DNA from 2 places in the Pseudomonas sp. GW823-FHT02C02 genome. Region 2 is predicted to be linked to the other one. Evidence: riboswitches for the same ligand, from Rfam matches in the RefSeq annotation. Region 2 holds a riboswitch; the other holds the start of a gene.
What was found. Region 2 has a riboswitch for cobalamin ahead of AC1ROI_RS02395 (CbtB domain-containing protein). Riboswitches for the same ligand answer to the same signal wherever they lie in the genome.
Positions count from the first base shown of each region.

Region 1 (15,747 bases), on a different contig from region 2:
TCATCATCGAGGCCTTGAAGCTGAGCTTCCAGACACCGTTGGCACCCTGGGTCAGGCTGCGTTCAGCCGTGCCACTCATGGGCAGCTGCTTCCAGTCGGCGGTGTAGCTGGCGGAGAAAGGTTGAAGGTCTGCAGCCTGCGCGAAAGGCAGGGCAAACAGAGCGCAAGCGAAGAGCAGGGCGCGACGCATAAAATCTCCTAGTGTCGAATCAAGTGGCCGCTGGCCGCGAGTAACTTTCCATCCAGTAAAGCACCTTGCTCACCGAGCGATAAACGGCCTTCGGCAAACCAGCGTACAGCCATCGGGTAGATCAGGTGTTCCTGAACATGGACTCGCTGCGCCAGACTCTGCGGCGAATCGTGCAACTCTACCGGTATTACTGCCTGTACGACCAGTGGTCCGCCATCGAGTTCCTCGGTGACGAAGTGCACGGAGCAGCCATGTTCCGTGTCGCCGGCTTCCAGCGCGCGCTGATGAGTGTGTAACCCTTTGTATTTGGGTAGCAGCGAGGGATGGATGTTGAGCAGGCGACCCGCGTAGTGGCGCACGAAGTCAGCGCTGAGAATGCGCATGAAACCGGCCAGTACCACGAGTTTGGGGTTGAAGGCGTCGATCAGTTCGATCAGCGCGGCATCGAAGGCTTCGCGGCCTTCGAAAGCCTTGTGATCCAGGGAGCGGGTGTCGATACCCGCGTCCCTGGCGCGTTGCAGGCCGTAAGCGTCGGCGCGGTTGGAAATCACCGCGGCGATGCGGACCGGGCTGTCGCCGGTCCGCGTGCTGTCGATCAAGGCCTGCAAGTTACTGCCGGTGCCGGACAACAGCACCACCACATCACAGGTCTGGGACATCAATGAGCCTTGAGGTTCTTCAGTTCAACCTGGGCTGCGCCTTCGGCAGCGGTGGCGATCTGACCGATAACCCATGGCTGCTCGCCGGCTTCACGCAGGACGTTCAGGGCAGTTTCAACGTGCTCTTGAGCCACGCAGATGACCATGCCCACGCCGCAGTTCAGCACGCGGTGCATTTCGTTTTCGTCGACGTTGCCTTTCTCTTGCAGCCAGTCGAACACGGCAGGGCGGGTCCAGCTTGCGACGTCAACCACGGCTTGGGCGCCTTTTGGCAGTACGCGCGGGATGTTGTCCAGCAGGCCGCCACCGGTGATGTGGGCCATGGCTTTGACCGCGCCGGTGTCCTTGATCAGCTTGAGCAACGGTTTCACGTAGATGCGGGTCGGGGCCATCAGCAGGTCGGTCAGCGGTTTGCCGTCGAGCTGGATATTTTCGATATCGGCACCGGAGACTTCGATGATCTTGCGGATCAGCGAGTAGCCGTTGGAGTGCGGGCCGGAAGACGGCAGGGCGAGCAGGGCATCGCCGGCAGCGACTTTCGAACCGTCGATGATTTCGGATTTTTCCACGACGCCGACGCAGAAGCCGGCCAGGTCGTAGTCTTCGCCTTCGTACATGCCAGGCATTTCAGCGGTTTCGCCGCCGACCAGGGAGCAGCCGGACAGTTCACAGCCAGCGCCGATGCCGGTCACGACCTGGGTCGCGGTTTCGACGTTCAGCTTGCCGGTGGCGTAGTAGTCGAGGAAGAACAGCGGCTCGGCGCCGCAGACCACCAGGTCGTTCACGCACATGGCCACCAGGTCGATGCCGATGCTGTCGTGCTTGTTCAGGTTCAACGCCAGGCGCAGCTTGGTGCCCACGCCGTCGGTGCCGGAAACCAGTACGGGCTGCTTGTAGCCGGCCGGGATTTCGCAGAGGGCGCCGAAACCGCCCAGGCCGCCCATGACTTCCGGGCGCGCAGTGCGCTTGGCGACGCTCTTGATGCGTTCGACCAATGCTTCACCGGCGTCGATGTCTACACCGGCGTCCTTGTAGCTCAGGGAGGGTTGCTTGCTCATGATCCAGGCCTTTAGGGGGGATTCAGGGGTAACGACCGAGTCCAGTGGGACCGCTGAAATAAACGAAGGCGAGCGCCTTGCACGAATTTCAGGGTGCCCGGCTGTTGCCGGTCTGCGAAGGCGCGCGATTTTATCAGGCTTGAAGGGCAGCGGCCATCCTCACGCCGACGGCAGGGGCATATCGGCTGAAAAAAACCTTTATTGCCCGTGTTGGTCGCCGCCTCGATGGCTGTATAAGGTATCGCGATTAACCGTCTATCGTTATGACAGTGCGAAAAACTTAGTCAGATCGTGGTGAATGTTTTGCGCAGGGATGTGGTCACAGCCTTGCTCGATCATCTTCATGCGGTCTGTTCCAGCCGCTCTCGTCGTCAGGAATCTCCCATGCGTTTTTTTTCCAGATTTTTATTTGCAGGCTGTTTTTCACTGGTCAGCCTGGCGAGTCATGCCGAAACCGTCAAAGGCCTGTATCAAGTGCGTGAGCCTGTCAGCAGTCAATCGTCTGAGGAGCGCGACCAGGCGACCCAGCGCGCGCTGGACACCCTGGTGCTGCGCCTGACCGGTGATCCCAAGGCTGCGCAAAGTCCGGGGTTGGCGGCGCTGCGCAAAGACCCGCAACAGATCATCAGTCAATACGGTTTCGACGCCGGCCCGCCGGAAGTGCTGAAAGTCGATTTCGACCCGGCCAGCACCGAACAAGCCTTGCGCCGCGCCGGGTTGTCTTTGTGGGGGACGAATCGGCCGTCGATCCTGAGTTGGTGGTTGAACGACTCCGCCGAGGGATCGAGCCTGGTGGGCGATGGCCAGTCCAGCGCCGCGCCGTTGCGTCGCGCAGCCCAGCATCGTGGTCTGCCGTTGCGATTGCCGTTGGCGGACCTGAGTGAGCAGCTGGTGGCTACGGCACCCAACCTTGAAGGGGCAGATGCAACGCCGTTGCGCGCTGCCTCGGACCGTTACAATGCCGATGCCTTGCTCGCGGTGCATGCCCGGGAAGAGGGCGGCCAGTGGCAGGCCAAATGGAACATGTGGCTGGGCGACAAGAAAGAGGCGGGCAGCGTACAAGGGGCGGATCAGGCTGCTGTAGCCGATGCAGTGATGCTGGCGGTCAGTGAGCGCCTGGCACCGCGGTTTGTCGTCAAGCCGGGCGCTTCGGGCGAACAATTGCTGGAAGTGCAGGGCATGAACCTGGAACGCTACGCCGCCCTTGGACGCTTGCTGGAGCCTTTTAGGGCGCGCCTGCAAACGGTTGATGGCGAGCGCATTCTCTATCGGGTCAATGGCAGCGCCGAGCAGTTACGTTCGCAGCTGTCCCTCGCGAAGTTGCAGGAAGTTCCAGCCGGTGAGGCGCCTGCACCGGCAGCGCCTGCGCAGCCAGCCGAGGGTGCGGCGCCGGTCGTTGCACCAACCCCGGCACCGGTGCCACAGCTGAGATTCCGTTGGTAAGGTTTTCTTTCTTTATATAGATGCATATGGAGTGGTACATGGCGGATACGCGGCGTTGGTTCTGGTTGGGTGGGGTGGTTCTGCTCTGCGTGTTTGTCTGGTTGTTGCATCCGATCCTGACGCCCTTTCTGGTCGCGTTGCTGCTGGCCTATCTGTTCGATCCGCTGGTGGATCGGCTGGAAAAGGCCGGTCTGTCACGCACCTGGGGCGTGGTGGCGGTGTTTGCGCTGATCACCTTGATCTTCACCACATTGCTGCTGGTGCTGGTGCCGATGCTCGCCAAGCAGTTATTTCGCTTGTATGAACTGGCGCCGCAGATGCTCGACTGGCTGCAGCACACTGCACTGCCGTGGGCGCAATCAAAATTCGGACTGTCGGATAACTTCTGGAAGTTCGACAAGCTCAAGGCCGCGATCAGCGAACACATGGGCCAGACCACCGACATCGTCGGGGTGGTGCTGAGTCAGGCGACGGCGTCCGGGCTGGCGTTGATCGGCTGGCTGGCGAATCTGGTGCTGATCCCTGTCGTGAGTTTCTACCTGCTGCGGGACTGGGACCTGATGATGGCCAAGATCCGCAGCCTGCTTCCTCGTGATCGTGAAGAACGCGTGGTGACCCTGGCGGGCGAATGCCATGAAGTGTTGGGGGCATTTGTGCGCGGGCAGTTGCTGGTGATGCTGGCGCTGGGCGTGATCTACGCTGCGGGCTTGATGCTGGTGGGGCTGGAGCTGGGGTTGTTGATCGGTCTGATCGCAGGCCTGGCGGCCATTGTGCCGTACATGGGGTTTGTCATCGGGATCGGCGCGGCGTTGATCGCCGGCCTGTTCCAGTTCGGTGGCGATCTGTATCCCATGATCGGCATCGTTGCGGTGTTCATGGTCGGGCAGGCACTGGAAGGCATGGTGCTGACGCCGTTGCTGGTGGGCGATCGTATCGGTCTGCACCCGGTGGCGGTGATCTTCGCGATTCTGGCGGGGGGCGAACTGTTCGGCTTTACCGGCGTGTTACTGGCGCTGCCGGTGGCGGCGGTGATCATGGTGCTGGTGCGCCATGTGCATGATTTGTATAAGGATTCTGATATCTACAGTGGTGTCGACGAACCGGAGCTGTAAGAGTCGTTGAAGTCCTGTGGCGGGCGGCCTGGTTCCATGCCGGGTCGGCCCGTATCCCTCGCGCGGCTGTCACATGCGCCGCCAAAGAAACTGTCATGAAACCAGGGCGTTAACGCAAACCTTTGATTTTGCTTGTGGTCTGTCGCATTGTGCGACCCGCCTCACGGGTATAAACTTCGCAAACTTTACACAGAGGCCACTAACGGTTCCTTTGGAACTGTTCAGTCAGCATGAAACCGATTCAGCTGCCCCTAGGTGTGCGTCTGCGTGATGACGCTACCTTTATCAATTACTACCCAGGCGCCAATGCCGCTGCACTCGGCTATGTCGAGCGGCTATGCGAAGCCGACGCCGGCTGGACAGAAAGCCTGATTTATCTCTGGGGCAAGGACGGGGTAGGGCGCACGCACTTGTTGCAGGCCGCCTGCCTGCGCTTCGAACAACTGGGGGAGCCGGCGGTGTATCTGCCGCTGGCCGAGCTGCTGGACCGCGGCATCTCGATCCTCGACAACCTCGAACAATACGAACTGGTCTGCCTGGATGATTTGCAGGCCGTGGCCGGCCGGGCGGATTGGGAAGAGGCGTTGTTCCATCTGTTCAATCGTCTGCGCGACAGCGGTCGGCGTCTGTTGATTGCTGCATCAACCTCGCCGCGCGAACTGCCGGTGAAACTGGCTGACCTGAAATCGCGCCTGACCCTGGCACTGATCTTCCAGATGCGTCCGCTCTCTGACGAAGACAAGTTGCGCGCCTTGCAACTGCGTGCATCCCGTCGCGGCCTGCACCTGACCGATGAAGTCGGGCATTTTATTTTGACTCGTGGTACCCGCAGCATGAGCGCGCTTTTCGAGCTGCTTGAGCGTCTCGATCAGGCCTCCCTTCAAGCTCAGCGCAAGCTGACGATTCCGTTCCTGAAAGAAACCCTAGGCTGGTAAACCTAAGCTTGGCGGGGGTTTTTGGCATATTTCAGGCGCCAGAAAATCCGCTTTCCTGCAGGGTGCAGGCTGCGCGAGTGTCTAAATGGGGCTTAAGCGCTTAGATGTAATCGCGAAACCGGGAAGTCACATAAAGTTCGATTGAATTTGCAAATGAGGATGATAGCGGGCATAGTCTCGGCTTCTTTACAACTATCAGCCACGGTCGTGCCCATGCTAAAGCGCTTCGCACCCCTCGTGCCTCTCGCACTCGTCACCCTGTTGTTCGGTTGCGCTGCCCACTCCCCAGTGACTCAGCAAGAGCAACAACAGCAGGTCAAGAATTCAGTTACTGCGCAGTCTTCTTCCGTTCTTTTCCAGGAAGAGCTAGCCACCGATAAAGAACTGGCAAACTTCGCCGATGGCAAGTCGTACCAGCTTCCGGTTCTGGCTGACAGCATCCTCGAGCGTGGCATGTCCCTGATCGGTACCCGTTACCGTTTCGGCGGCACCTCCGAGGCTGGCTTCGATTGCAGCGGTTTCATCGGTTATCTGTTTCGTGAAGAAGCCGGCATGAACCTGCCGCGCTCCACTCGCGAAATGATCAACGTCGACGCTCCGCTGGTAGCTCGCAGCGCGCTGAAGCCGGGTGATCTGCTGTTCTTCGCCACCAATGGTCGTCGTGGTCGTGTCAGTCACGCCGGGATCTACCTGGGTGACAACCAGTTCATCCACTCCAGCAGCCGCAAAAGCGGTGGTGTCCGGGTCGATAGCCTGGGCGACAGCTACTGGAGCAAGACCTTCATCGAAGCCAAACGCGCCCTCGCGATGGCTCCGACCGTGGTCACTGCACGCAAATAAGGCTTAACCTGTCGCCACGTGGGTGGCGACAACTACCTCTTCGCAACGAAGTAGGCGGACACTTTGTAAGGCGAACTTAAAGTCTTACTTGAAGTTTGGCCCATAGCCGCTAGAATCCAGATCTATTATTGATGGCAAACCGCCTGCGTCCTGCGCAGGCGGTTTTCTTTTCTGCCTTCCCGGCAGAAAAAGCCGCAGCCAGATCAGGATGTTCTGCTTATGACGATGTCGGCCCGCCTCGCAATCATGTTCTTCGCAGCGCTGCTCAGCGCCTGCGCCAGTCGCACACCGCCGCCTGCGCCGGTGGTTCGTGCACCCATTGTTTTCGGTAACCCACAACCCTTTTCCCCCGAGGCAGAAGACGTGCTGTTCCGCGCGCTGGGCCTGGTGGGCACGCCGTATCGTTGGGGGGGCAACACGCCGGATTCGGGTTTCGATTGCAGCGGCCTGATCGGTTACGTCTACCATGACGTCACCGGTATTTCCCTGCCGCGTACCACCCGCGAAATGATCAGCATGCAGGCGGCCAACGTCGGCAAGGAAGGCCTGCAAACCGGTGACTTGATCTTCTTCGCCACCAATGGCGGATCCCAGGTCAGTCATGCCGGTATCTACGTCGGTGAAGGTCGCTTCGTTCATGCGCCGGCCACTGGCGGCACGGTGAAGCTCGACAGCCTGTCCAAGGCTTACTGGCAGAAGGCTTATCTGAGCGCCAAGCGCGTTCTGCAGCCTGAACACCTGGCGCGTAATCCGTAGCGTCCTGTCCGAAGAGGTTGTCATGACCGCTCGCACTCTCAATCTCGACGATGCCCTGTATCAATACCTGCTCGACGTTTCCCTGAGGGAAACGCCGCTGCTCAAGCGCTTGCGCGACGAGACCCAGGCGATGCCAATGGCGCGCTGGCAGGTAGCGCCGGAGCAGGGGCAGTTCCTCGCGTTATTGGTCAAACTCATTGGTGCCAAGCGCTTGCTGGAAGTCGGTACGTTTACCGGTTACAGCGCCCTGTGCATGGCCGCTGCATTGCCGCAGGGCGGTTCGCTGATTTGCTGCGACATTCCCGGCGACTACAACGCTATCGCACGCCGTTATTGGCAGGAAGCGGGGCTGGCCGAGCGAATTGACCTGCGGCTGGCCCCTGCACTGGAAACGCTCGCCATGCTGGATCAGCCGGAGGCGTTCGACCTGATCTTCATTGATGCCGACAAGTCCAACTATCCGAACTATCTGGAGCATGCACTGCGTCTGCTGCGCGTCGGCGGGCTGGCGGTGTTCGATAACACGCTGTGGAGTGGGCGGGTGCTTGAGGAGAATCCCGAGAGTGCAGACACCCGAGCCATCCAGGCGCTCAATCGCGCCTTGAAGAATGACGTGCGTGTGGATCTGTCGTTGTTGCCGTTGGGTGATGGGCTCACGCTCTGTCGAAAACGCTGACCCTTGTAGGAGCGAGGCTTGCCCGCGAAGGCGTCGGCACATCCAACATTGATGTTGCCTGTCCTACAGCCTTCGCGGGCAAGCCTCGCCCCTGCAGGGCGGCTATTTAGCGGCCGAAACGCGCCACACCTTGTTCCCCACATCATCGGCCACCAGCAAACCGCCCTGCTGATCAATCACCACGCCTACGGGCCGACCCATGGCTTTTTCATCTTCGTTGAGGAAGCCTGTCAGTACATCAACCGGTTGGCCGGTCGGCTTGCCACCCGCGAACGGGACGAAAATCACTTTATAGCCACTGTGCGGCTTGCGATTCCAGGAGCCGTGCTGGCCGATGAAGGCGCCTTCCTTGAATTGCGCGGGAAGTGTGTTGCCCTCGGCAAACGACAGGCCCAGCGATGCGGTATGTGGGCCGACCGCATAATCCGGAGCAATGGCCTTGGCCACCAGATCTGGGTTTTGCGGCTCGACGCGGATATCGACGTGCTGGCCGTAGTAGCTGAAGGGCCAGCCGTAGAACCCGCCGTCTTTCACTGACGTGATGTAGTCCGGCACCAGGTCGCTGCCGATTTCGTCGCGCTCATTGACCGCCGTCCACAGGGCGCCGGTCTGAGGTTCCCAGGCCAGGCCGTTCGGATTACGAATCCCCGAGGCGAAGATCCGGTGATTGCCGGTGGCGCGATCCACTTCCCAGATCGCCGCACGACCTTCCTCCTGATCCAGGCCGTTTTCGCCGACGTTGCTGTTGGAGCCGACGGTGACGTACAGCTTGCTCCCATCCTTGCTGGCGATGACGTTTTTGGTCCAGTGGTGATTCAACGTGCCGCCCGGCAGATCGACCACCTTGATCGGCTGCGACTTGATTGCGGTGTCGCCATTTTCATAATGAAAGCGCAGCAAGCGGTCGGTATCGGCGACATACAGGTCATTGCCGACCAGGGTCATGCCGAAGGGCGAATTGAGGTTTTCCAGGAACACCGTGCGGGTTTCGGCGATGCCGTCGTGGTCCTTGTCCCGCAGCAGCGTGATGCGGTTGGGGCTAGGGACGCCGGCACCGGCACGGCCCATGACTTTGCCCATCACCCAGCCGCGAATGCCTTTGCCGTCATCGGGTTTGGGAGGGGCATTGGTTTCCGCCACCAATACATCGCCGTTGGGCAGCACGTAGAGCCAGCGCGGGTGATCGAGCCCTTCGGCAAATGCCGCTACCTGAGTGCCTGCCGCAGCGGTGGGTTTTGCACCCTCCGGCCAGCCGATCGCCGGGGCGATATTCACCGTCGGGATCAGGGTCTTGTTCGGCTCGGGCAGCTTGGGTGACGGGCCGGTGCCGTCGGAGACTTGCAGGCTGGAGGTTTCACCACAGGCGGCGAGCCCTCCGGCGAGCGCGATGACGAGAACGAGCTGAGTCTTGCGCATGCTGGACTTCCCTATGAATGCATTGACTTAGTCATAGAGAAGCTTAGACGCGCGATGGTTCAACCGGTCAGCCGCGGGCTTCCTTGAGCAGCACGGCGATGCCGGGGTGATAGTGACCGGCTTCGTTGCGCAACTTGCGATAGGCGTACGGGAAATACCAGGCCACGGCGCAGCTGTGTTCCTTTTGCAGGTCGTCGACCATGTCCTGGAGTTCTTCCGGGGTCGCGCTCTGTTGGGCCTTTTGTGGCGCAACGAACAGGCAGCCGAGTTTCAGGTCGCTGGCGTAGCTGATGCGTTTGGCGTCGCTGGTGATGTCCTGCAGCGCCTGGCTCAGGTTCAGGCTGTTGACCTTCGGCCAGCGTTGAGTGGCCTGAAGGTAGGCGCGTTCTTCGGCGGTGGCGATAAACAGGTCGGCGCGGCTGTTGCGTTCGCCTTCTTCGTTCTGTTTACGGGTCGGCGTTTGTTGCAGCGTGACCATTTCCGCCATCCAGGCCGCGGCGCAGAGCAGGCCAAGGTTGGCTTTCTCGTCGTACCAATAAGGCGTGTCGTTATCGCCGCGCACGGCGTTAAAGCGGTCGATACAGTCAAACCAGCGTTCCAGCACCGGTCGCAGGAATTCCAGCTTCGGATTACTGATGATCATGCCTTGCATGTCGCTCACCCTTGTAATTGTGTTGTTGGGTTTATGGCGCTTTGATATCACTGCTGGCAGTATGGCGCAAGATTGACGTCAGGTTATTGATGGGCGGCAGTCTATCGAGAATCCGTGCCCTGTCTTCAATTGACGCTCCCCCCCCAACCCTCTAACCTTCGCGGCTTGTTTCAGGTGCTCTGTGGCGAAGCCGACAGAGTGAAACAGGGAAGCCGGTGAGTGACTCTCTTCAAGCGACGAAGAGTCATGATCCCGGCGCTGCCCCCGCAACGGTAAATGAGTAAAGACTGCGTCTTGAGCCACTGTGTCGACTGTCGATATGGGAAGGCGCGCAGTCCGGCGCAAGCCGCTCATGAGCCCGGAGACCGGCCTGATTCATCCAACGGCATCACGGTGGGCGATGCCAGGCTTGTTGCCGTCTATTCTTGTGCCTGCCCGCCGTTATCCAGCCTCAACGGAGAGCTCCCCATGACTGATTCCCCTGATCGTGACGAACGCCACCTGGCGCGCATGCAGCGCAAAAAAGCGGTGATCGACGAACGCATCGCCAACTCCCCGAACGAGTGCGGCCTGCTGCTGGTGCTGACCGGCAACGGCAAAGGCAAGAGCAGCTCGGCCTTCGGCATGCTCGCCCGGTCCATGGGCCACGGCATGCAGTGCGGCGTGGTGCAGTTCATCAAGGGCCGTAACAGCACCGGCGAAGAGCTGTTCTTCCGCCGCTTCCCGGAGCAGGTGCGTTTTCATGTGATGGGCGAGGGCTTCACTTGGGAAACCCAGGACCGCCAGCGTGACATCGCCGCCGCCGAGGCCGCATGGGCGGTGTCCCAGGAACTGCTGCGTGACCCGTCGATCGGTCTGGTGGTGCTGGATGAGTTGAACATCGCCCTCAAGCACGGCTACCTCGACCTCGATCAGGTACTCAGTGATTTGCAGGCGCGTCCGCCGATGCAACACGTGGTGGTCACCGGTCGCGGCGCCAAGCCAGAGATGATCGAACTGGCCGACACAGTCACCGAAATGGGCGTGATCAAGCACGCGTTCCAGGCCGGCATCAAAGCGCAAAAAGGCGTCGAGTTGTGAGCCGCACTTTATGAATAGTCATCGTCATTGCCCGGCGGTATTGATTGCCGCGCCGGCCTCCGGTCAGGGCAAGACCACCGTCACCGCCGCGCTGGCCCGTTTGCACCGCAATCAGGGGCGCAAGGTCCGCGTGTTCAAATGTGGCCCGGACTTTCTCGACCCGATGATTCTCGAACGCGCCAGCGGTGCGCCGGTGTATCAACTGGACATGTGGATGGTCGGCGAGCAGGAAAGTCGTCGTCTGTTATGGGAAGCGGCCGGGGAAGCCGACCTGATCCTGATAGAAGGCGTCATGGGCCTGTTCGACGGCACGCCGTCCAGCGCCGACCTGGCGCGGCACTTCGGTGTGCCGGTGCTCGGCGTGATCGACGGCACGGCCATGGCGCAGACCTTTGGTGCGCTGGCGTTGGGGCTGGCGAAGTATCAGCCGGACTTGCCGTTTGCCGGTGTACTGGCCAACCGCGTGGGCACGCTGCGTCATGCGCAATTGCTCGAAGGCAGCCTGACGGAAGGCTTGCGCTGGTACGGCGCCTTGTCGCGGGAAACCGCGATCGAATTGCCGAGTCGGCACCTCGGTCTGGTCCAGGCCAGCGAGTTGAATGATCTGGACCTGCGCCTCGATGCGGCGGCCGAATCGCTGGCCAGCAGTTGCGATGTGACGCTGCCGCCTGCCGTGGAGTTCGCCGGGCCCGACGTGATCGCCGCCGAGCCTTTGCTTAAAGGCATCCGAATTGCCGTGGCCCGTGATGAAGCGTTTGCCTTCACCTACGGCGCGAGCCTGGACTTGCTGCGCGCCATGGGCGCCGAGTTGCTGTTCTTCTCGCCGATCCGCGATGCTGATCTACCGGAAGCTGACAGCCTTTATCTGCCGGGCGGTTATCCGGAACTGCACCATGTGGCGCTGTCACAGAACACCTCGATGCTCGACGCGATCCGCGCCCATCATGCCGCCGGCAAACCGTTGCTGGCCGAGTGCGGCGGGATGTTGTACCTGCTCGATTCGTTGACTGATGTCGAGGGAGCTCGCGCCGAACTGGTGGGCTTGCTCAAAGGTGATGCGGTGATGCAAAAGCGTCTGGCCGCGCTGGCGTTGCAAGCGGTTGAGTTGCCGGAAGGTTCACTGCGTGGGCACACCTATCACCATTCGTTGACCAGCACCGAACTTGAGCCGATTGCCCGTGGACTCAGTCCGAACGGCGGGCGTGGGGCGGAGGCGGTTTACCGTGAGGGGCGGATGACCGCCTCTTATGTGCATTTTTATTTTCCGTCCAATCCCACCGCAGTCGCCGCGCTTTTTGCGCCTGACCTTGATGCCGCCTTCGCGAGCAGGCCGAATCGTCGCACCGTCGCTCCTACAATGGATCACCCAACCCCTGTAGGAGCGAGCCTGCTCGCGAAGAGGCCATGACCGACAACGCATTCTCCGAAGCCGAACGCGAAGCGGTCTACCGAGCCATCGCCGAACGTCGCGACATGCGCCACTTCAGTGGCGGCACCGTCGAGCCCGAGTTGTTGCGGCGTCTGCTCGAAGCCGCCCACCAGGCCCCGAGCGTCGGCCTGATGCAGCCCTGGCGCTTCATCCGCATCAGCGACCGGGCCCTGCGAGGCAACATCCAGCGACTGGTGGAAGAAGAACGCATCCGCACCGCCGAAGCCCTCGGCGAGCGCATTGACGAATTCATGAAGCTCAAGGTCGAAGGCATCAACGACTGCGCCGAGGTGTTGGTCGCCGCGCTCATGGACGATCGCGAGCGCCACATCTTCGGTCGTCGCACCTTGCCGGAAATGGACATGGCCTCGCTGTCCTGCGCGATCCAGAACCTCTGGCTGGCCTCCCGCGCCGAAGGTCTGGGCTTGGGCTGGGTGTCGCTGTTCGAACCGCAAGCGCTGGCGGACCTGCTGGGTTTGCCACCCGGGGCCAAGCCGTTGGCGGTTCTTTGCCTCGGCCCGGTCAAGGAATTCTATGCGGCGCCGATGCTGGTACTCGAAGGGTGGGCGCAGGCGCGTCCGCTCAGTGAGTTGCTGTATGAAAATTATTGGGGAGTGAGTCAATGAGTGTGGCGTTATTGAGTGTCGCCGCGGTTGCGCTGGACGCGCTGCTGGGTGAACCCAAACGCTGGCATCCGCTGGTGGCGTTCGGCCGTTTTGCCGACCGCATCGAGCAACGTTTCAACGGTGAGGGGCGTGGCTGGCGCAGCCATGGCGTCACCGCGTGGGTGATCGCGGTCGTGCCGCTGACCTTGCTTGCCACGGCTTTTTCCTGGGCACCGTATGTGGGCTGGATTGTCGAGATTCTCGCGCTCTATTGCGCCCTCGGCATGCGTAGCCTCGGTGAGCACGTCGAGCCGGTGGCCAAGGCTTTGCGCAGCGATGATCTGGACGAAGCCCGCAAGCGCGTGGGTTATTTGGTCAGCCGTCAGACCAGTGAACTGGATCAAACCGAAGTGGCCCGTGCCGCCACTGAATCTGTCCTGGAGAACGGCAGCGACGCGGTATTTGCTGCGCTGTTCTGGTTTGCCGTGGCCGGCGCGCCCGGCGTGGTGCTCTATCGCTTGAGTAACACCCTCGATGCCATGTGGGGTTACCGCAACGAACGCTTCGAACGTTTCGGTTGGGCGGCGGCGAAGATCGACGATGTCCTCAACTACCTGCCTGCACGCCTGGTGGCGTTGACCTACGCGCTGCTGGGCAAAACCCGGCTGGCCTTGAAATGCTGGCGCACCCAGGGCCCGACCTGGGACAGCCCCAACGCCGGGCCCGTCATGGCGGCCGGTGCCGGTGCGCTCGGCGTCGAGTTGGGCGGGGCGGCGATCTATCACGGTGAATTGCATCAGCGCTCGCAACTGGGCGAAGGCGTGCCGGCGGATGCCGATTCCATCGACCGTGGCTGGCAATTGGTTCAGCGCGGGGTATGGTTATGGCTGCTGATTCTCTGCGTGGGAGCTGAATTCTATGCTTGAGCACGGTGGTCGCTTGCGCAAGGCCGCGCTCGAATATGGCATTGCCGAAGCTGACTGGCTGGACCTGTCCAGCGGTCTCGCGCCGTGGCCATTCCCGATCCCGGACATTCCGTTGCGCGCCTGGGCGCGCTTGCCGGAAACCGATGATGGTCTGGAGCAGGCCGCTTGCGATTATTACGGCACCGGACAGGTGCTGCCGGTGGCCGGTTCGCAAATGGCCATCCAGTTACTGCCGCGTTTGCGTCGGGCCGGTAAGGTCGGCGTGCTGTCGCCGTGTTACGCCGAACACGCGCACGCATGGCGCAGCAATGGTTACATCGTGCGCGAGGTGCTGGAGCAGGAAGTCGACTTCTATATCGACAGCCTCGACGTGCTGGTGGTGGTCAACCCGAACAACCCGACAGGCTTGAGCCTGAGCCCGAGTCGCTTGCTCGACTGGCATGCCCGACTGGCCTCGCGCGGCGGCTGGCTGGTGGTGGACGAAGCGTTCATGGACAACACGCCGGCGTTGAGCCTCGCGCCGTTTGCCCATCAGGTCGGCCTGATCGTGCTACGTTCCTTCGGCAAGTTTTTTGGCTTGGCCGGTGTGCGGTTGGGCTTTGTGCTGGCTGAGCGCAAGCTGCTCAAACTGCTCGCAGAACAGGTGGGCCCGTGGGCGGTCAGCGGGCCGACACGCGTGTTGGGCCAAGCCTGTTTGCTGGACACCGAAGGCCATGCAAGGCAGCGCGCGCGCAGCGAAGAGGCCGGCAAACGCCTGGCACTTTTGCTTGGGCAGTATGGTTTGCAGCCGCAGGGTGGCTGCGCCTTGTTTCAATGGCTGATGACCGAGCATGCCGAAGCGCTTCACGAGTTCATGGCCAGGCGCGGCATCTTGCTGCGGCTGTTCGCCCACAACAGCAGCGTGCGTTTCGGCTTGCCGGCGGATGAAGCCGATTGGCTGCGTCTTGAGCAAGCGCTTCAAGCCTTCGTAAAGGAAGCCCAATGACAACATTGATGGTGCAGGGCACCACCTCCGACGCCGGTAAAAGCACGCTGGTGACGGCCTTGTGTCGCTGGGTCACGCGTCAGGGCGTGCGCGTCGTGCCGTTCAAACCGCAGAACATGGCCCTCAACAGTGCCGTGACCGCCGACGGCGGCGAGATCGGCCGCGCCCAGGCGGTGCAGGCCCAGGCGGCCAACCTGGAACCGCACACTGACATGAATCCGGTGCTGCTCAAGCCCAACAGCGACACAGGCGCCCAGGTCATCATCCATGGTCGCGCGGTCACGACCATGAACGCGGTCGCCTATCACGACTACAAAGCCATCGCCATGCAAGCCGTACTGGCTTCCCATGAACGATTGAGCGCGGCGTATCCGGTGGTCATGGTCGAAGGCGCGGGCTCGCCGGCCGAGATCAATCTGCGTGCCGGCGACATTGCCAACATGGGCTTTGCCGAAGCGGTGGATTGTCCGGTGGTGTTGATCGCCGACATCAATCGCGGCGGGGTGTTCGCGCATCTGGTGGGCACGCTGGAACTGCTGTCGCCGACCGAGCAGGCGCGGGTCAAAGGCTTCATCATCAACCGTTTTCGCGGTGACCTCGCCTTGCTGCAACCCGGCCTCGATTGGCTGGAAGCGCGCACCGGCAAACCGGTGATCGGCGTGCTGCCGTATGTGATGGATTTGCACCTGGAAGCCGAGGACGGCATCGATCAGCGCCAGGCCGTCAAGGCTGAACGCGTGCTCAAAGTGCTGGTGCCGGTGCTGCCGCGCATCAGCAACCACACCGATTTCGATCCGCTGCGCCTGCATCCGCAAGTCGACCTGCAATTCATCGGCCCCGGCCAGGCAATCCCGCCGGCTGATCTGATCATTCTTCCCGGCTCGAAAAGTGTGCGCAGTGATCTTGCGTACCTGCGGGCCAATGGCTGGGACACGGCCATCAGTCGTCATCTGCGTTATGGCGGAAAAGTGCTGGGGATTTGCGG
Region 1 is NZ_JBXAJV010000015.1:23,470-39,216, reverse strand. Features, by position in the region: gene AC1ROI_RS23970 (DUF3108 domain-containing protein) at 1-190, opposite strand, end outside; gene purN (phosphoribosylglycinamide formyltransferase) at 199-849, opposite strand; gene purM (phosphoribosylformylglycinamidine cyclo-ligase) at 849-1,907, opposite strand; gene AC1ROI_RS23955 (DUF8605 domain-containing protein) at 2,292-3,350, shown strand; gene AC1ROI_RS23950 (AI-2E family transporter) at 3,389-4,462, shown strand; gene hda (DnaA regulatory inactivator Hda) at 4,693-5,397, shown strand; gene AC1ROI_RS23940 (C40 family peptidase) at 5,611-6,237, shown strand; gene AC1ROI_RS23935 (C40 family peptidase) at 6,457-6,993, shown strand; gene AC1ROI_RS23930 (O-methyltransferase) at 7,016-7,669, shown strand; gene AC1ROI_RS23925 (PQQ-dependent sugar dehydrogenase) at 7,772-9,085, opposite strand; gene AC1ROI_RS23920 (hypothetical protein) at 9,153-9,737, opposite strand; cobalamin riboswitch at 9,893-10,125, shown strand; gene cobO (cob(I)yrinic acid a,c-diamide adenosyltransferase) at 10,206-10,817, shown strand; gene AC1ROI_RS23910 (cobyrinic acid a,c-diamide synthase CobB) at 10,828-12,225, shown strand; gene bluB (5,6-dimethylbenzimidazole synthase) at 12,222-12,872, shown strand; gene cbiB (adenosylcobinamide-phosphate synthase CbiB) at 12,869-13,777, shown strand; gene cobD (threonine-phosphate decarboxylase CobD) at 13,770-14,762, shown strand; gene AC1ROI_RS23890 (cobyric acid synthase) at 14,759-15,747, shown strand, end outside.
Region 1: linked by a shared signal. The riboswitch ahead of cobO (cob(I)yrinic acid a,c-diamide adenosyltransferase) and the one ahead of AC1ROI_RS02395 (CbtB domain-containing protein) in region 2 are both predicted to bind cobalamin.

Region 2 (15,747 bases):
TTCAAGCCTTGCACCTGCCACTTCGGCGCCTGACCGCTGGCGGTCAACAAGGCCAGGCGCGCGCGTTGGCGGTACGCATCGTCGAACACTTGCGCAAGTAAACCCTTGGCATCGCTCAACGCCTGATGACGGCGTGTCGAGGCCGATGCGTCGACGATCACCAGCCACAGCTCATGGGAGGAACGTGTGCGCAGCTGGAACAGCACATCTTTGCGTTGACGCGGCCGACCATTGAGCAAAGTGCCGGGCCAGTTGATCGAGCCACTGCGCGCAGCGTGACGCTTGCCCTGTTTACCGTTATCCAGTCGGCCTGCGCGGGGTCTGGCATTCGCCCCCGCGTCAGATCGAGGGCGAATGCCTAGGGCTTTTTTGGCCAGCTCGGCACTTCACGTCGGGCGCCGACCGGCAGGGCCTGAGCGGGCATTTCGCCCCATTGGCCCTGGCCTTCGCTCGGGCTGGAAGATTGCGCCGAGGGCGACTGATTGTGGGGCGGCGCTGGTGGCGATTGCTCGCGACGACGATGACGCAGGGCAAACTCGGCGACGGCGTCGATGTCTTCCTCGGCGATGGCGCCCGCCCCTCGCCATGCGGCGTGGGCACGGGCCGCGCGCAACCAGACCAGATCGGCGCGCAGGCCATCGACACCGGCGGCAAAACAGCGCTCGGTAATCTGCGCCAGTGCGGCATCATCCAGGGGGATGCTCGCCAATGCGCCGCGCGCCTTCTGGCAACGTTCACGCAGGGACTGCTGCTGGCTTTCCCACTCGACGCAGAAACCCTGGGGATCGGTGTCGAAATCCAGACGCCGGCGAATAATCTGGCCACGCTCGACCGGTGCCGTGTGACCACTGAGGGCGACGTTCAGGCCAAAACGGTCGAGCAGTTGCGGACGCAGCTCGCCCTCTTCCGGGTTCATGGTGCCGATCAGGACGAACTTCGCCGAATGCCGATGGGATATACCGTCGCGCTCGATCAAGTTGGTGCCGCTGGCGGCCACGTCGAGCAACAGGTCAACGAGGTGATCGGGCAGCAGATTGACTTCATCGACGTACAGCACACCGCCGTCGGCCTTGGCCAGTACGCCGGGGGAAAATTGCGCGCGGCCTTCGCTCAGGGCGGCGTCGAGATCGAGGGTGCCGACCAGCCGTTCTTCGGTGGCACCGAGGGGCAAGGTGACGAATTGACCGCTAGCGAGCAAGTCCGCCAGGCCTCGGGCGAGGGTCGACTTGGCCATGCCGCGCGGGCCTTCGATCAGCACGCCGCCGATTTTCGGGTCGATGGCGGTCAGATAGAGGGCGAGCTTCAGATCGTCGGCGCCGACCACGGCGGAGAGCGGGAAATGCGGGGTGTCGGTCATCTTCAATACTCGGTCATGGTCTGTAGCAGGCACACTTTGTACCTGTAGGAGCGAGGCTTGCCCGCGAAGGCGTCTATTCAGTCGATATCACTATTGAATGTGAAGGCCTCATCGCGGGCAAGCCTCGCTCCTACGGGGTTTGCGGTGTATCAGCCGTCTTCTTCTATGTCCAGCAACAGGTTTTCCAGCGCCTCGCGATACGCGCCCGGTTCCTGCCACATTCCCCGCTGCTGCGCTTCGAGCATGCGCTCGGTCATGTCGCGCAGCGCATGCGGATTATGCTCACGCACAAAATCCCGGGTTGCCGGATCGAGCAAATACGCATCCGCCAGCAACGCATATTGATGATCGTCGATCAACTGGGTCGTGGCGTCGAACGCGAACAGGTTATCGACCGTCGCGGCCAATTCGAATGCGCCTTTATAGCCGTGACGCTTCACGCCGTCGATCCACTTCGGATTCGCCGCCCGGGAGCGGATCACCCGGTTCAACTCTTCCTTCAAGGTGCGGATCTTCGGCAAGTCCGGCTGACTGTGATCACCGTGGTAACTGGCCGCCGCTTCGCCGCTGAGGCTTTCCACGGCAGAGAGCATGCCGCCCTGGAATTGGTAATAGTCGTTGGAATCAAGCAGGTCATGCTCGCGATTGTCCTGGTTTTGCAGCACCGCCTGCACCTGGCTCAGACGCTGGGCGAATTGTTCGCGGGCGGCGGTGCCTTCATCGGACCCGCCGTAAGCGTAGCCGCCCCAGTTCAAGTAAACCTCGGCCAGATCTTCGCGGCTTTGCCACAGACGACCGTCGATGGCGCCCTGCACGCCTGCGCCATAAGCACCGGGCTTGGCCCCGAAGATGCGCCAACCGGCCTGACGCTTGGCCGCGTCTTCATCAAGGCCCGATTGCATCAGTGCTTCACGTTCGGCGCGCACTTTGGCGGCCAACGGGTTGAGATCGTCCGGCTCGTCCAGCGCGGCGACCGCTTGCACGGCAGCGTCGAACAGGCGGATCAGATTGGCGAAGGCATCACGAAAGAATCCGGACACGCGCAAGGTCACATCCACGCGAGGACGGTCGAGCAAGCTCAGTGGCAGGATTTCAAAGTCGTCGACCCGCTGACTGCCGGTGGCCCAGACCGGACGCACGCCCATCAGCGCCATGGCCTGGGCGATGTCATCGCCGCCGGTGCGCATGGTCGCGGTGCCCCAGACGGACAGGCCGAGCTGACGCAGGTGATCGCCGTGGTCTTGCAGATGCCGTTCGAGAATCAGGTTGGCCGACTGGAAACCGATGCGCCACGCCGTGGTGGTTGGCAGGTTGCGCACGTCCACCGAGTAGAAATTGCGCCCGGTCGGCAGCACGTCCAGACGACCGCGACTCGGCGCGCCGCTGGGGCCGGCCGGGACGAAACGACCGCTCAGGGCATCGAGCAGGCCGCGCATTTCTGCAGGGCCGCAGGCGTCCAGGCGCGGGGCGACGACTTCGCGCAGGCTGTCGAGGATGGCGCGGACGTCGGACCAACCCGCTGGGAGTTTGTCGGAATGCTGCATCATCGCGCTGGATTGCGCAGCAGTCCCACTTTCTGGGTCCGCTTCGCGAACCAACGGGAGCAAGCTCCCTCGCCACAGAGGCTCGTTCCCATGAGGTTCGGCGTTGGTATTCAGAGTTTGCGCAATGAGTTGAGCAGCGAACAGTTCGAGGCGTTCGCGGGTATCCCCGGCGGTGCGCCAGGCCTCCTCATTAAGCGATTGCAGTTCCACAGGACGCGGCCCGGTCCATGGCTCGGCCAACGCACAATCCAGCGGATCAAACCCCAGTTCAAACGCTTTGGCCAACGCCCGCAGCAGGCTTGATTGCGCGCCACGACCGTCGCCACGGGGGATGCGCAACAGCGCCAATAACGTATCGATGCGCAAGCGCCCGGTCGGCGACTCGCCAAAGATGTGCAGGCCATCGCGGATCTGCGACTCTTTCAAGTCGCACAAGTACGTGTCCAGCCGTGGCAACCAGATCGCCGCATCGACGTCGCTGTTGAGCTTTTCGTCCAGTTGCAGTTCACGGTCGATGTGCGTGTCGCGCACCAGTTGCAGGATGTCGCGCTGCAACTCTCGGGCGCGGCGCGGATCGAGCAATTGCGCTTCGTAATACTCGTCGGCCAGCAGTTCGAGGTTGCGCAGCGGGCCGTAGGTTTCGGCGCGGGTCAGCGGCGGCATCAGGTGGTCGATGATCACCGCTTGGGTGCGACGCTTGGCCTGGGCGCCCTCGCCCGGGTCGTTGACGATGAATGGATAAATGTTCGGCAGTGGCCCGAGCAGCGCATCCGGCCAGCAGTTTTCCGACAGCCCGACGCCTTTGCCCGGCAGCCATTCGAGGTTGCCGTGCTTGCCGACGTGGATCACGCCGTGGGCGCCATAGGTATGGCGCAGCCAGAAGTAGAACGCCAGGTAGCCGTGGGGCGGTACCAGGTCCGGGTCGTGATACACCGCACTCGGATCAACCTGATAACCCCGCGCCGGTTGAATGCCGACGAAGGTCAGGCCAAAGCGCAGCCCGGCGACCATCATGCGGCCGTCACGGCACATCGGATCGCTTTCGGGCGTGCCCCAGCGCTCCAGCACCGCTTGCTGATTGGCTTTGGGCAATTGGTGGAACATCAGCCGATAGTCGTCCATCGCCAAACTTTGCGCGCAGGGACGCTGATCAAGGGTGTCGAGGTCGTTGCTGACGCCGCCAAGCAACTGTTGAATCAACGCAGTGCCGCTGTCCGGCAACCCGGCAGGCAGCGGATAGCCTTCGGTGTGCAGCGCCCGCAGGATGTTGAGCGCGGCGGCCGGGGTGTCGAGGCCGACACCGTTGCCGATGCGCCCGTCACGGGTCGGGTAGTTGGCGAGGATCAGCGCGATGCGTTTTTCGCTGTTCGGTACCCGGGCCAGATCGATCCAGCGCCGCGCCAGTTCGGCGACGAAATCCATGCGCTCCGGTTGCGCCCGATAGCACACCACGTCCGACTGACTGCGCTCGCTGCGCCACGCCAGGTCCTTGAAGCTGATCGGCCGGCTGATGATCCGTCCGTCCAGTTCCGGCAACGCGATGTGCATCGCCAGATCACGGGGGCCGAGGCCCTGTTCACTGGCGAGCCAACCCGGCTCGTTGTCTTGGGCGCAGATCGCCTGGATCACCGGAATGTTGCGTCGAAACGGCCGCAGATGCGGCGCTTCGGGGCTGGATTGAGCGAAACCGGTGGTGTTCAAGATCACCCCCGCCTCGACGTCGTCCAGCAGGTCCTCGACCACCGTCAGGCAGCCGGGTTCTTTCAGACTGGCCACAGCAATCGGCAACGGATTCAAACCCGCCGCCTGCAAACGCTGGCAGAAAACATCGATGAACGCGGTGTTCGCCGCCTGTAAATGCGATCGATAGAACAGCACTGCCGCCACCGGTTGACCGGCCTGCCAATCGGCTTGCCAATCGTGAAGGTCGGCGGGGCTCTTTTGCGGGTGGTATATCGCCGTGCGCGGCAGGGTTTGCGGCTCGGCCCAGGCGTAATCGCGATCCAGCCAGCGATTGGCCAGGCAGCGGAAAAAATCCAGGGCATTGGCCATGCCGCCCTGACGCAAAAACTGCCAGAGCCGGTCGCGGTCGGCGGCGGTTACGGTGCTCAGGTCGCTGAGTTCCGGGTCCGGGCGGTCATCGCCGGGCACCAGAATCAGCTGAACACCGCGCTGGGACAGCTCCACCAGACGCTCGACCCCGTAACGCCAATAGGCGATGCCGCCGTGCAACGAAATCAGAATGACCTTGGCATGGCGCAACACTTCGTCGACATACAGGTCGACCGACGCGTGATTCTGCACTTGCATCGGGTTGGCCAGGCGCACGCTCGGGTAATCGTCCGGCAACTGCTGCGCCGCTTCGGCGAGCAGCGCCAGGCTGGAATCGCCGCTGCACAGGATCACCAGCTCGGCGGGGGTTTGTCCAAGGTCGGCAATATTGTCATCCGACACGAAACCGCCGGGCTGGGTCCTGAGCAGGTGCATGGCTTAAACGCTGAGCGCGGCGCGCAATTGCGCTTCAAGCAGCGTGGCGTCCAGCTCCTGACCGATCAACACCAGACGCGTGTTGCGCGCTTCATCGATGCCCCACTGACGGTCGAAGTGCTTGTCGAAACGTGTGCCCACGCCCTGAATCAGCAAGCGCATCGGTTTGTTCGGAATCGCCGCGAAACCTTTGACCCGCAGAATGCCGTGCTGGACCACCAGTTGGGTCAGCGCGTCCAGCAGCAGGCTTTCGTCGGCTTGGGGCAATTCGATGGAAATGGAGTCGAAGGCGTCGTGGTCGTGATCGTCTTCACCTTCGTGGTGGTGATCGTGATGGCTGTGACGGCTGTCGATGTGTTCTTCGGAACCGGCACCGAGACCGATCAGCACGTCCAGTGGCACGCGGCCGCTGCTGGCTTCGATGACTTTGACGGCCGGTGGCAGTTCTTCGGCGACTTCCAGGCGCACCCGGGCCAGATCTTCAGGGCTGATCAGGTCGGCCTTGTTGAGGATCACCAGGTCGGCGCTGGCCAGTTGGTCGGCGAACAGCTCGTGCAACGGCGATTCGTGGTCCAGGTTCGGATCGAGTTTGCGCTGGGCATCGACCCGATCCGGGAACGCGGCGAACGTGCCAGCGGCGACGGCCGGGCTGTCGACCACGGTGATGACCGCGTCAACGGTGCAAGCGCTGCGAATTTCCGGCCACTGGAAGGCTTGCACCAGCGGTTTTGGCAGGGCCAGGCCCGAGGTTTCGATGAGGATGTGGTCGAGATCGCCGCGACGGGCGACCAATTCGCGCATCACCGGGAAGAATTCTTCTTGAACGGTGCAGCACAGGCAGCCGTTGGCCAATTCGTAGACGCGGCCGTTGGCCTCTTCTTCGGTACAGCCGATGGAGCACTGCTTGAGGATTTCGCCATCGATGCCCAGCTCGCCGAACTCGTTGACGATCACCGCAATGCGGCGGCCCTGAGCGTTGTCGAGCATGTGCCGCAGCAAGGTGGTTTTGCCCGAGCCGAGGAAGCCGGTAACGATGGTGACGGGGAGTTTGGCCAGTGTTTTCATCGGATGCCCTTTGGCAAGGTGGCGGGCATACGGGACGACAATCGCTGCGACGGATGCGCGCGCGGAAGAGTTCGCCACCGGATCACCCCGCCCGGTTGTAGTGAGAATCTGTGTCGAGGCAGGTCTCCTGGCTGACGGTGTGCCGGTCGATGGACCTGGCATTCGCTGCGCCTTCCCGCGAACCCGTTGCACAGGGTTTGCAGTGGCGTGGCAGCGAACATCACCGTTCACAGTTGCGGGGGCAGCCGCGGCATCGACCGCGTTCCCTTCTTAGCTTCGGCAAATGCCGAAGAACCTCGAAAGCGCAAGGCTACGCATGGTGTGGGGGCGGGTCAATGTCTTGTGGCGCTCTCACCGGCGCCTTCGCGGGCACGCCTCGCTCCTGCGGGACAGCGGTGCTTTTACAGGAGCGAGGCGTGCCCGCGAAGAATTCACCTGGCTATCGAATGAGAACCCATGCCAATTGACGTCAAACCCCCGCCCATGCTCTCCTACACGCCTTGTTACGGGTGCCCTTCACAGGGTGAAACGGGAAACCGGTGAATCATGTGCTTTACTCCAAGCCATGTCAGTCCGGTGCTGCCCCCGCAACGGTAAGCGAGCGAAGCGTCAGATCCACTGTGCCAGCAGTTCGGCATGGGAAGGTGATGCTTGCAGGTTCAGGCGCAAGCCTTGACCCCTCGTGAGCCCGGAGACCGGCCCGCAACACAAAGTGACCTTTACGTCACTGAATAACAAACCCGCGGTGGGCGGGCGCTGTTTGAACCTCTGCGCGCCCGACTCGCAGGGGTCTTCCATGCGCTCTATTCACCCGCTGACAGACCAGAGGGATGCGCCATGTCGATCATCAGCAGCACCGACCACAGCACCGCCAGCACCACCACAACCCTGAGCCAACGCCTGACCGCCGCCGTGTGTGCGTCGATCCTTGGCGCGTGCCTTGTGTATTTCGCTGGGTTCTCGCACATCGAAGCGGTGCACAATGCCGCGCACGACACCCGTCACAGCTCTGCCTTCCCGTGCCATTGAGACCTGTCGACATGATCAAGCGTATTGCGCAAACCGCAGGTTTCACAGGGCTGCTGGCCGCCCTGCTGCTGACCCTGCTGCAAAGTTTCTGGGTCTCGCCGCTGATTCTGCAGGCCGAGACTTACGAAAAATCCGAGCCGGCCGCTGTTGAAGTTCACGAACACGCCGCCGGTGTCGCCGCTCACACTCACGACGCCGAAGCCTGGGAACCGGAAGACGGTTGGCAGCGCCTGCTGTCGACCACGGGCGGTAACCTGGTGGTCGCCGTCGGTTTCGCCCTGATGCTCGCTGGCCTCTACACCTTGCGTGCACCGACCAAAACCTCCCAGGGCTTGTTTTGGGGCCTGGCCGGTTACGCGACCTTCGTGCTGGCCCCGACCCTCGGCCTGCCGCCTGAACTGCCGGGCACTGCCGCAGCTGATCTGGCGCAACGGCAACTCTGGTGGATCAGTACAGCCGCCTCCACGGCGGCCGGCATCGCCTTGATCGTGTTCAGCCGTCACTGGCTGATGAAAATCCTTGGCGTGGCGATTCTCGCCGTTCCGCACGTGATCGGCGCGCCGCAACCGGAAGTGCACTCGATGCTCGCTCCGCAAGCGCTGGAAGCGCAGTTCAAAATCGCGTCGCAGCTGACCAACGTCGCGTTCTGGCTGGCCCTGGGCCTGATCAGCGCCTGGTTGTTCCGCCGCAAAAGCGATGGCCAATACCACGCATGATTGATCCCCGCACAGCGCCGACTTTAGTCGTCGGCCTGGGCTGCCAGCGCGGCTGCCCCGCCAGCACGTTGCGGGCGTTGATCGATCAGGCATTGCAGGCTCATCAAATCGGACTTCACCAGATCAAGGCCCTGGCCAGTATCGACCTGAAGCGTGATGAGCCTGGCCTGGTCGAGCTCGCCGAACAACTGGCGTTACCGCTGATGTATTTCAGCAGTAAGCAATTGGAAGGTTACAAACCCCAACTCAGCCATCATTCGGACATCGCGTTCGAACGCACCGGCTGCTACGGCGTGGCGGAAAGTGCCGCCCTGGCCCTCGCCGAACACTTGGCCCAGGCCCCGGCAAAACTGCTGATTTCGCGACAAAAATATGCCCAGGCCACCCTGGCATTGGCCTGCGTTGCGTAAGATCCCCGATAATCCCCGCCTTCGATCATGAGCAATCTTCATCTGAAGCCTTGCCCAAGCCCCTTTTCTGACAGACTCTTTATTCAAAGGAACGGACGATGACCGTCTACTTCATTGGCGCAGGTCCCGGTGACCCGGAACTGATCACCGTCAAAGGCCAACGGCTGATTCGCAGTTGCCCGGTGATCATCTATGCAGGCTCTTTGGTGCCCGCCGCCGTGCTCGAAGGCCATGGTGCCGAACAGGTGGTCAACAGCGCCGAATTGCACCTGGAGCAAATCATCGAACTGATCAAGACCGCCCATGCCAACGGCCAGGACGTGGCGCGGGTGCATTCCGGTGATCCGAGTCTTTACGGCGCGATTGGCGAGCAGATTCGCTGTCTGCGTGAACTCGGGATTGCGTTTGAAATCATCCCGGGGGTCACAGCGACTGCCGCGTGTGCGGCGCTTTTGGGGGCTGAACTGACCCTGCCCGACATTTCACAGAGTGTGATTCTGACTCGCTACGCCGACAAAACCGTGATGCCGGCCGGCGAAGAACTGGGGAGCCTGGCCCAGCACGGGGCGACCATGGCGATTCATTTGGGGGTCAATCATCTGGAGAAGATCCTGGCGGAGTTGCTACCACATTACGGCGCCGACTGCCCGATTGCGGTGATTCACCGGGCGACCTGGCCGGATCAGGATTGGGTGGTGGGGACGATTGCGGACATTGCCGCGAAGGTTGAAGCCAAGGGATTTCGCCGCACGGCGTTGATTCTGGTGGGTCGGGTGTTGGGCAGTGATCAGTTCAGTGAGTCATCGCTGTATCGCGCCGGACATGCACATCTCTACAGGCCATAGGGCCCTCCCACATTGGATCTGCGGCGGAAACAGATTGGGTATCCAATGATAGCCCCCTGTGGGAGCGAGCCTGCTCGCGATAGGGCCAGTGAATTTCACCCATAAAAAAACGGCACTCACGGGTGCCGTTTTTTCATTTCGCAGCGAACACCTTACTTAGTAGTAGGCGTTTTCTTTCTGCGTGTGGTCAGTTACATCGCGTACACCCTTGAGCTCGGGAATGCGCTCGAGCAAGGTGCGCTCGATGCCTTCGCGAAGGGTGACGTCTGCCTGGCCGCAGCCCTGGCAACCGCCGCCGAATTTCAATACGGCGATGCCGTCTTCGACCACATCAATCAAGCTGACCTGACCGCCGTGGCTGGCCAGCCCCGGATTGATCTCGGTTTGCAGGTAGTAGTTGATGCGCTCGTTGACTGGGCTGTCAGCGTTGACCATCGGCACTTTGGCGTTGGGCGCCTTGATCGTCAGTTGGCCGCCCATGCGGTCGGTGGCGTAGTCGACGACCGCGTCGTCCAGGAAAGCTTCGCTGAACGAATCGATGTAAGCGGTGAAGCTTTTGAGCCCCAGCGCGGTGTCTTCAGGTTTCTCTTCGCCCGGCTTGCAGTACGCAATGCAGGTCTCGGCGTACTGGGTGCCAGGCTGGGTGATAAAGACGCGGATGCCGATACCCGGGGTGTTCTGCTTGGAGAGCAGATCAGCCAGATAATCGTGTGCGGCGTCGGTGATGGTAATAGCGGTCATGGAAACTCCTCGCAGGCTTGGGCGCAGTTTACGCCAATCATCGCGCCGTACAAAGTCCTAGTATTTTTGTCGGGAAAGAGCCGGAACAGCGTTGCTTGCCGGTTCGCCGTCGATCCACTCTTTAAGCCACCGATAGCTGCATTTTTCTACATATTCGTAACTTGCCCAGGAAGCCACGCCGATGGTCACCACACAAACGGCGAACATCACGTAGGGATTTACCCCATAACGCTGGGCGACATATCCGCCGACAGACAGCACCAGCACATGCATCAGGTAAACCGAATAGGAACAATCGCCAAGCACCTTGAACAGACGGGTGTTCTCGAAAAAGCGTTCCAGCGCCATGCACGCCATCACCAACACCGCACCGGGCACGCCCCAGGCCAGGAAACGTGGCTGCGGTGCCAGGTTATAAATCGCCAGCAACGCGCCGCCAATCCCCAGCAAGGGCAGCCAGACACCGGGCTTGATCCAGCCGCGCCGGTAGATCATGCCGATGGCGATCCCCAGCAGAAACTCATAAACAATGTCCGAGCGGTAGAACTCGCTGATCCAGCCATAACCGGTCCACGCCTGGCACACCGCAAACAGCAACGCCGCGACGATCAGCAGCCGAACCTGCAAACGGAACAGCAACGCCCAGGCAAACAGCACGTAGAACAGCATTTCGTAATTCAGCGTCCAGCCGACATTGAGGGTCGGATAGATGCCGTAGCCACCGGGGTTTTGTGTGGGAATGAATAACAGCGACAGCAGGACATGTGACCAGTCGACCGTCTGATCCGGCAACACAGGCTGTGCGAACACGACCACCAGCGCCATCAGCACCGTGTACAGCCAGTACGCCGGAACGATGCGAAACAGTCGATACAGGAGAAACCGTGCAGGTGGCAGCGATTTCCCTTCGGTGGACAGGAAGATCACCAGGCCACTGATGACGAAAAAGATATCAACGCCCACCGCGCCCTTGTCGATGAACATCTGACCCACGGGACCACGGGCCTTGAAGTCGAAGAATATCTGCATGAAGTGGTGGCAGACCACCGTCCATGCCGCGACGGCGCGCAGTGCCTGTACTGAAATCAACATCGGCGCCCCTCCGATCGCACCTCACAAATCACCGCAGGTCCCCGTAGGAGCGAAGCTTGCTCGCGAAGGCGATCGACCGGCCAACAATGATGTTAAATGTACCGGCCTCTTCGCGAGCAAGCTTCGCTCCTACAGGGGAATGGCGGTGCCTATTGAGTCCGACACCGACCAGCAGTCAAAGGTCGATCAAAGATTCTCGTACCGGTTCATATCCAACACGCCTTCTTCCACCGGCTCGGTTTCGTGGATGTAGCGACTCAGGTCATGGAAGTAGAACCAGAACTGCGGATGGCTGCGGCGAATGCCCCAGCGTTCGACGATTTTCTCGAAGCGGTGCGCATCCTTGGCGTTTTCCATCGCATCGACGAACGCCGGAACCTGGTCGGCGGGTATGTTGAACATGAAGTTGGGGTAGCTGCTGAGCACGCCCGGGAAAATGGTCAAGGTGTCGAGCCCAGGCTGATAGCGCAGCGATTCGCCGAGCAGGAAGGCCACATTGCTGTGGGCCCGATTGCGCAGCAGGCTGTAGACCTCGCGCTTGCCGCTCGCCGTCTCGATGCGCAGCACCGTCGCTTCCGGCAATTGATTGATGACATTCAAACCGGCCGCCGGGCGTGACGTCAGGCGACTCAAGGCTTGCTCGGCACTCTGCAACGCCGGGTCGATGTTCGGTCGCGAACAGTAAGCGCCGTCGCAACGGTTGATCGGATCAGGCTTGGCATCGAGCTCGCCATAACGGGCCAGCAGTTGCATCGCGAAGTCGCGCTTGGGGTCCTTTTCATCCAGCTTCAGGGCCGTCGGCGTGTCATTGTCGATGGACTCGTAATCCAGCCACATTTTGAATTTGCCACCGCTTTGATACCAATCATCAAGGTAATCGTCCCGCGAATCGGCCGGCATCAGGCGCAGGAAATTCTGCTCGGCGCCGTTGCGGATCAGGTCGAAGTACAAGCGTGTCTGGGCCTGGTGAGACACGTTGCCGAACACGTCGAAGTTGACCACCAACTGATAATACGTGCGTTCCAGCAGCGGATAGTCAAACAGCCAGATGGTTTGCGGCACGTCGCCGATCAGGCCCTTGTTCACCGACGCGCTGTCGAAATGCCGAAAGATGCTCAGCAACGCGTTGTCGTTGCCTGCCCACAGGGTCGACCAGCTCGGCGCCGGCAGATCGGCGTAGTTGTCCCGGCGTAGCGCTTCGTACTCGTTGCGCTTGTCGCGGTAGTCATGCCACAGGCTCAGGACGCTGCCGACATCGTCGTTTTGTCCCGGCATCGCCAACAACGGCGTGGCCTGGCCGCGGTAGTTCGGGTCGGTGATGTAGAGGTCATGTTCCGGCGCCTGGAACAATGCCCAGAAGTTGTCACGAATCACGTCCGTGGCGATCTGGCCACGGCAGACCGGACCGCGAATGAAGGTACGGACGAAGTACTCGGCGTTATCGAGCATGAACTGATAACGCGCCTGAGCCGGGATCGCTTCAAATGTGCTGAACGGATTGGCCCGGCGCTCCGGCCCGTATCCCGGCAAGGCATCGACCTGCCAGTTGCCGCTGTAAAAGAGTGTTTTGATCCGCGCCATCTTCGACGCGCTCAGCGGATAAGTGATGTGGGTCTTGTGCACGATCACGCCCTGCACCGGCCACAAACGGTAATAAATCCGAGTGCCCGGATCATCATTCGGCCGGCGCGTATCGATCAGGTCGATCGGCTGCCCCGTCGGGGTGCGTGAACGGACCCATTGGAAGAAATGCCCCGGCTCACCGTCCTTGAAGTAAATATGGGCGATATACCAATGCTCGAATAACCAGCGACCGACCAGACTTTCCCGGGCACCCGGGGCGTTGAGCAGGTTTTCCCACTGCACCACCTGCATGGCCTCTTTCGCGCTCGGGACCAGGCCTTGCTCATCGATAGGCGCACCCGAAGCCAGCCAGCGCTGGAGCGTCTGGTATTGCTGGTCGGTCAGGCCGGTGACGGCCAGCGGCATGCCTTCTTTCGGGTGGGTACTGGCGTAGCCGTCGAACTCCGCCGGCATGGCGCACATGTTTTCCCGGTTGAGGCCCAGGACGATGTCTTCCGGCAACCTGGCGTTGGGTTGCAACGGGGTTGTGTGGCCCAGTTCCAGCATTCGCGCCATCAACGCCGCCTGGCTGCCTTGGGCGTCAAGTACCGAATAGAAGCCTTTCTGCTGCCAGGCACGCTTGCCGAAAGCGTCATAAAACAACCGGGTCGGCGCCGCGGCCTGACTGCGTTCGCCGTCGTAGACCGGGGATTTGGTCCCGCCACGCGCCGCCCCTTCGCCGCTGCCCAGATTGAGCTGACAGGCGGAGTCGTAGCAGGCATGGCAGGCCACGCACTTTTCGGTGAAGATCGGTTGAATGTCACGTGTGTAGGAAATCGCCGGATCCTGCGCAGCGGCATCCCAGCTTATAAGCAGCATAAAGATGCTGGTGATGACGCGATACGACATGTCCCTGGTCCTGATCCTGAAAAAACGCCGCGATTCTACCGGTCTCGCCCTCTCACCAACATGAGCGATATTCATGCAAAACCGGAGCATGCTCTAAAAGCGCACAGGTTTGCTATTATCCCGGCCCTTCGTCATGGTCTTTTCGAGTAGTCCCAATGTCCGATCGCAGCGTTCGCCTTCAAGCTCTCAAGCACGCCCTCAAAGAGCGCATCCTGATTCTCGATGGCGGCATGGGCACGATGATCCAGAGCTACAAGCTCGAAGAGCAGGATTACCGGGGCAAACGCTTTGCTGACTGGCCAAGCGACGTCAAAGGTAACAACGACCTCTTGGTGTTGACGCGCCCGGACGTGATCGGGTCGATCGAGAAAGCCTACCTGGATGCCGGCGCCGATATTCTGGAGACCAACACGTTCAACGCTACCCAGGTTTCCCTGGCCGACTACGGCATGCAAGGCCTGGCATATGAGTTAAACGTAGAAGGCGCGCGCCTGGCACGCAAGGTGGCCGACGCAAAGACCCTGGAAACGCCGGACAAGCCGCGCTTCGTCGCTGGCGTGATCGGGCCGACCAGCCGCACCTGCTCGCTGTCACCGGACGTGAACAACCCCGGCTACCGCAACGTTACCTTCGATGAATTGGTGGAAAACTACACCGAGGCCACCAAAGGCCTGATCGAAGGCGGCGCCGACCTGATCCTGATCGAAACCATTTTCGACACGCTGAACGCCAAAGCCGCGATCTTCGCCGTGCAGGGTGTTTTTGAAGAGTTGGGTATCGAACTGCCGATCATGATTTCCGGCACCATTACCGACGCCTCCGGCCGAACCCTGTCCGGCCAGACCACCGAAGCGTTCTGGAACTCGGTCGCCCACGCCAAGCCAATCTCGGTCGGCCTGAACTGCGCCCTCGGTGCCAAAGAATTGCGCCCGTACCTGGAAGAACTGTCAAACAAGGCTGGCACCCACGTTTCGGCACACCCGAACGCCGGCCTGCCGAACGAATTCGGCGAGTACGATGAGCTGCCGGCGGAAACCGCCAAGGTCATCGAAGAATTCGCCCAGAGTGGCTTCCTCAACATCGTCGGCGGCTGCTGCGGCACCACGCCGGGCCACATCGAAGCCATCGCCAAAGCTGTGGCCGGTTATGCACCACGTGTCATTCCGGAAATCCCGAAGGCTTGCCGCCTCTCGGGCCTGGAGCCGTTCACCATCGATCGCAGTTCGCTGTTCGTCAACGTCGGCGAGCGCACCAACATCACCGGCTCGGCGAAATTCGCCCGCCTGATCCGTGAAGACAACTACACCGAAGCGCTGGAAGTGGCCCTGCAACAGGTTGAAGCCGGTGCCCAGATCATCGACATCAACATGGATGAAGGGATGCTCGATTCGAAGAAGGCCATGGTGACCTTCCTCAATCTGATTGCCGGTGAACCGGACATCTCCCGTGTGCCGATCATGATCGACTCCTCGAAGTGGGAAGTGATCGAAGCCGGCCTCAAGTGCATTCAGGGCAAGGGCATCGTCAACTCGATCAGCATGAAAGAAGGCGTCGAGCAATTCATTCACCACGCCAAACTGTGCAAGCGCTATGGCGCCGCCGTGGTCGTGATGGCGTTCGACGAAGCCGGCCAAGCCGACACCGAAGCGCGCAAGAAAGAGATCTGCAAACGCTCCTACGACATTCTGGTCAACGAAGTCGGCTTCCCGCCGGAAGACATCATTTTCGACCCGAACATCTTCGCCGTGGCCACCGGCATCGAAGAACACAACAACTACGCTGTGGACTTCATCAACGCCTGCGCCTACATCCGCGACGAACTGCCCTACGCGCTGACCTCGGGCGGCGTGTCCAACGTGTCGTTCTCGTTCCGCGGCAACAACCCGGTGCGCGAGGCGATTCACTCGGTGTTCCTGCTGTATGCGATCCGCAACGGCCTGACCATGGGTATCGTCAACGCCGGTCAGCTGGAGATCTACGACCAGATCC
Region 2 is NZ_JBXAJV010000001.1:535,928-551,674, forward strand. Features, by position in the region: gene AC1ROI_RS02375 (vWA domain-containing protein) at 1-305, opposite strand, end outside; gene AC1ROI_RS02380 (magnesium chelatase ATPase subunit I) at 359-1,357, opposite strand; gene cobN (cobaltochelatase subunit CobN) at 1,507-5,388, opposite strand; gene cobW (cobalamin biosynthesis protein CobW) at 5,392-6,453, opposite strand; cobalamin riboswitch at 6,554-6,767, opposite strand; cobalamin riboswitch at 6,944-7,171, shown strand; gene AC1ROI_RS02395 (CbtB domain-containing protein) at 7,291-7,482, shown strand; gene AC1ROI_RS02400 (CbtA family protein) at 7,494-8,198, shown strand; gene AC1ROI_RS02405 (cobalamin biosynthesis protein) at 8,195-8,608, shown strand; gene cobM (precorrin-4 C(11)-methyltransferase) at 8,707-9,453, shown strand; gene nfuA (Fe-S biogenesis protein NfuA) at 9,610-10,194, opposite strand; gene AC1ROI_RS02420 (acyltransferase family protein) at 10,252-11,286, opposite strand; gene AC1ROI_RS02425 (fatty acid cis/trans isomerase) at 11,473-13,758, opposite strand; gene metH (methionine synthase) at 13,914-15,747, shown strand, end outside.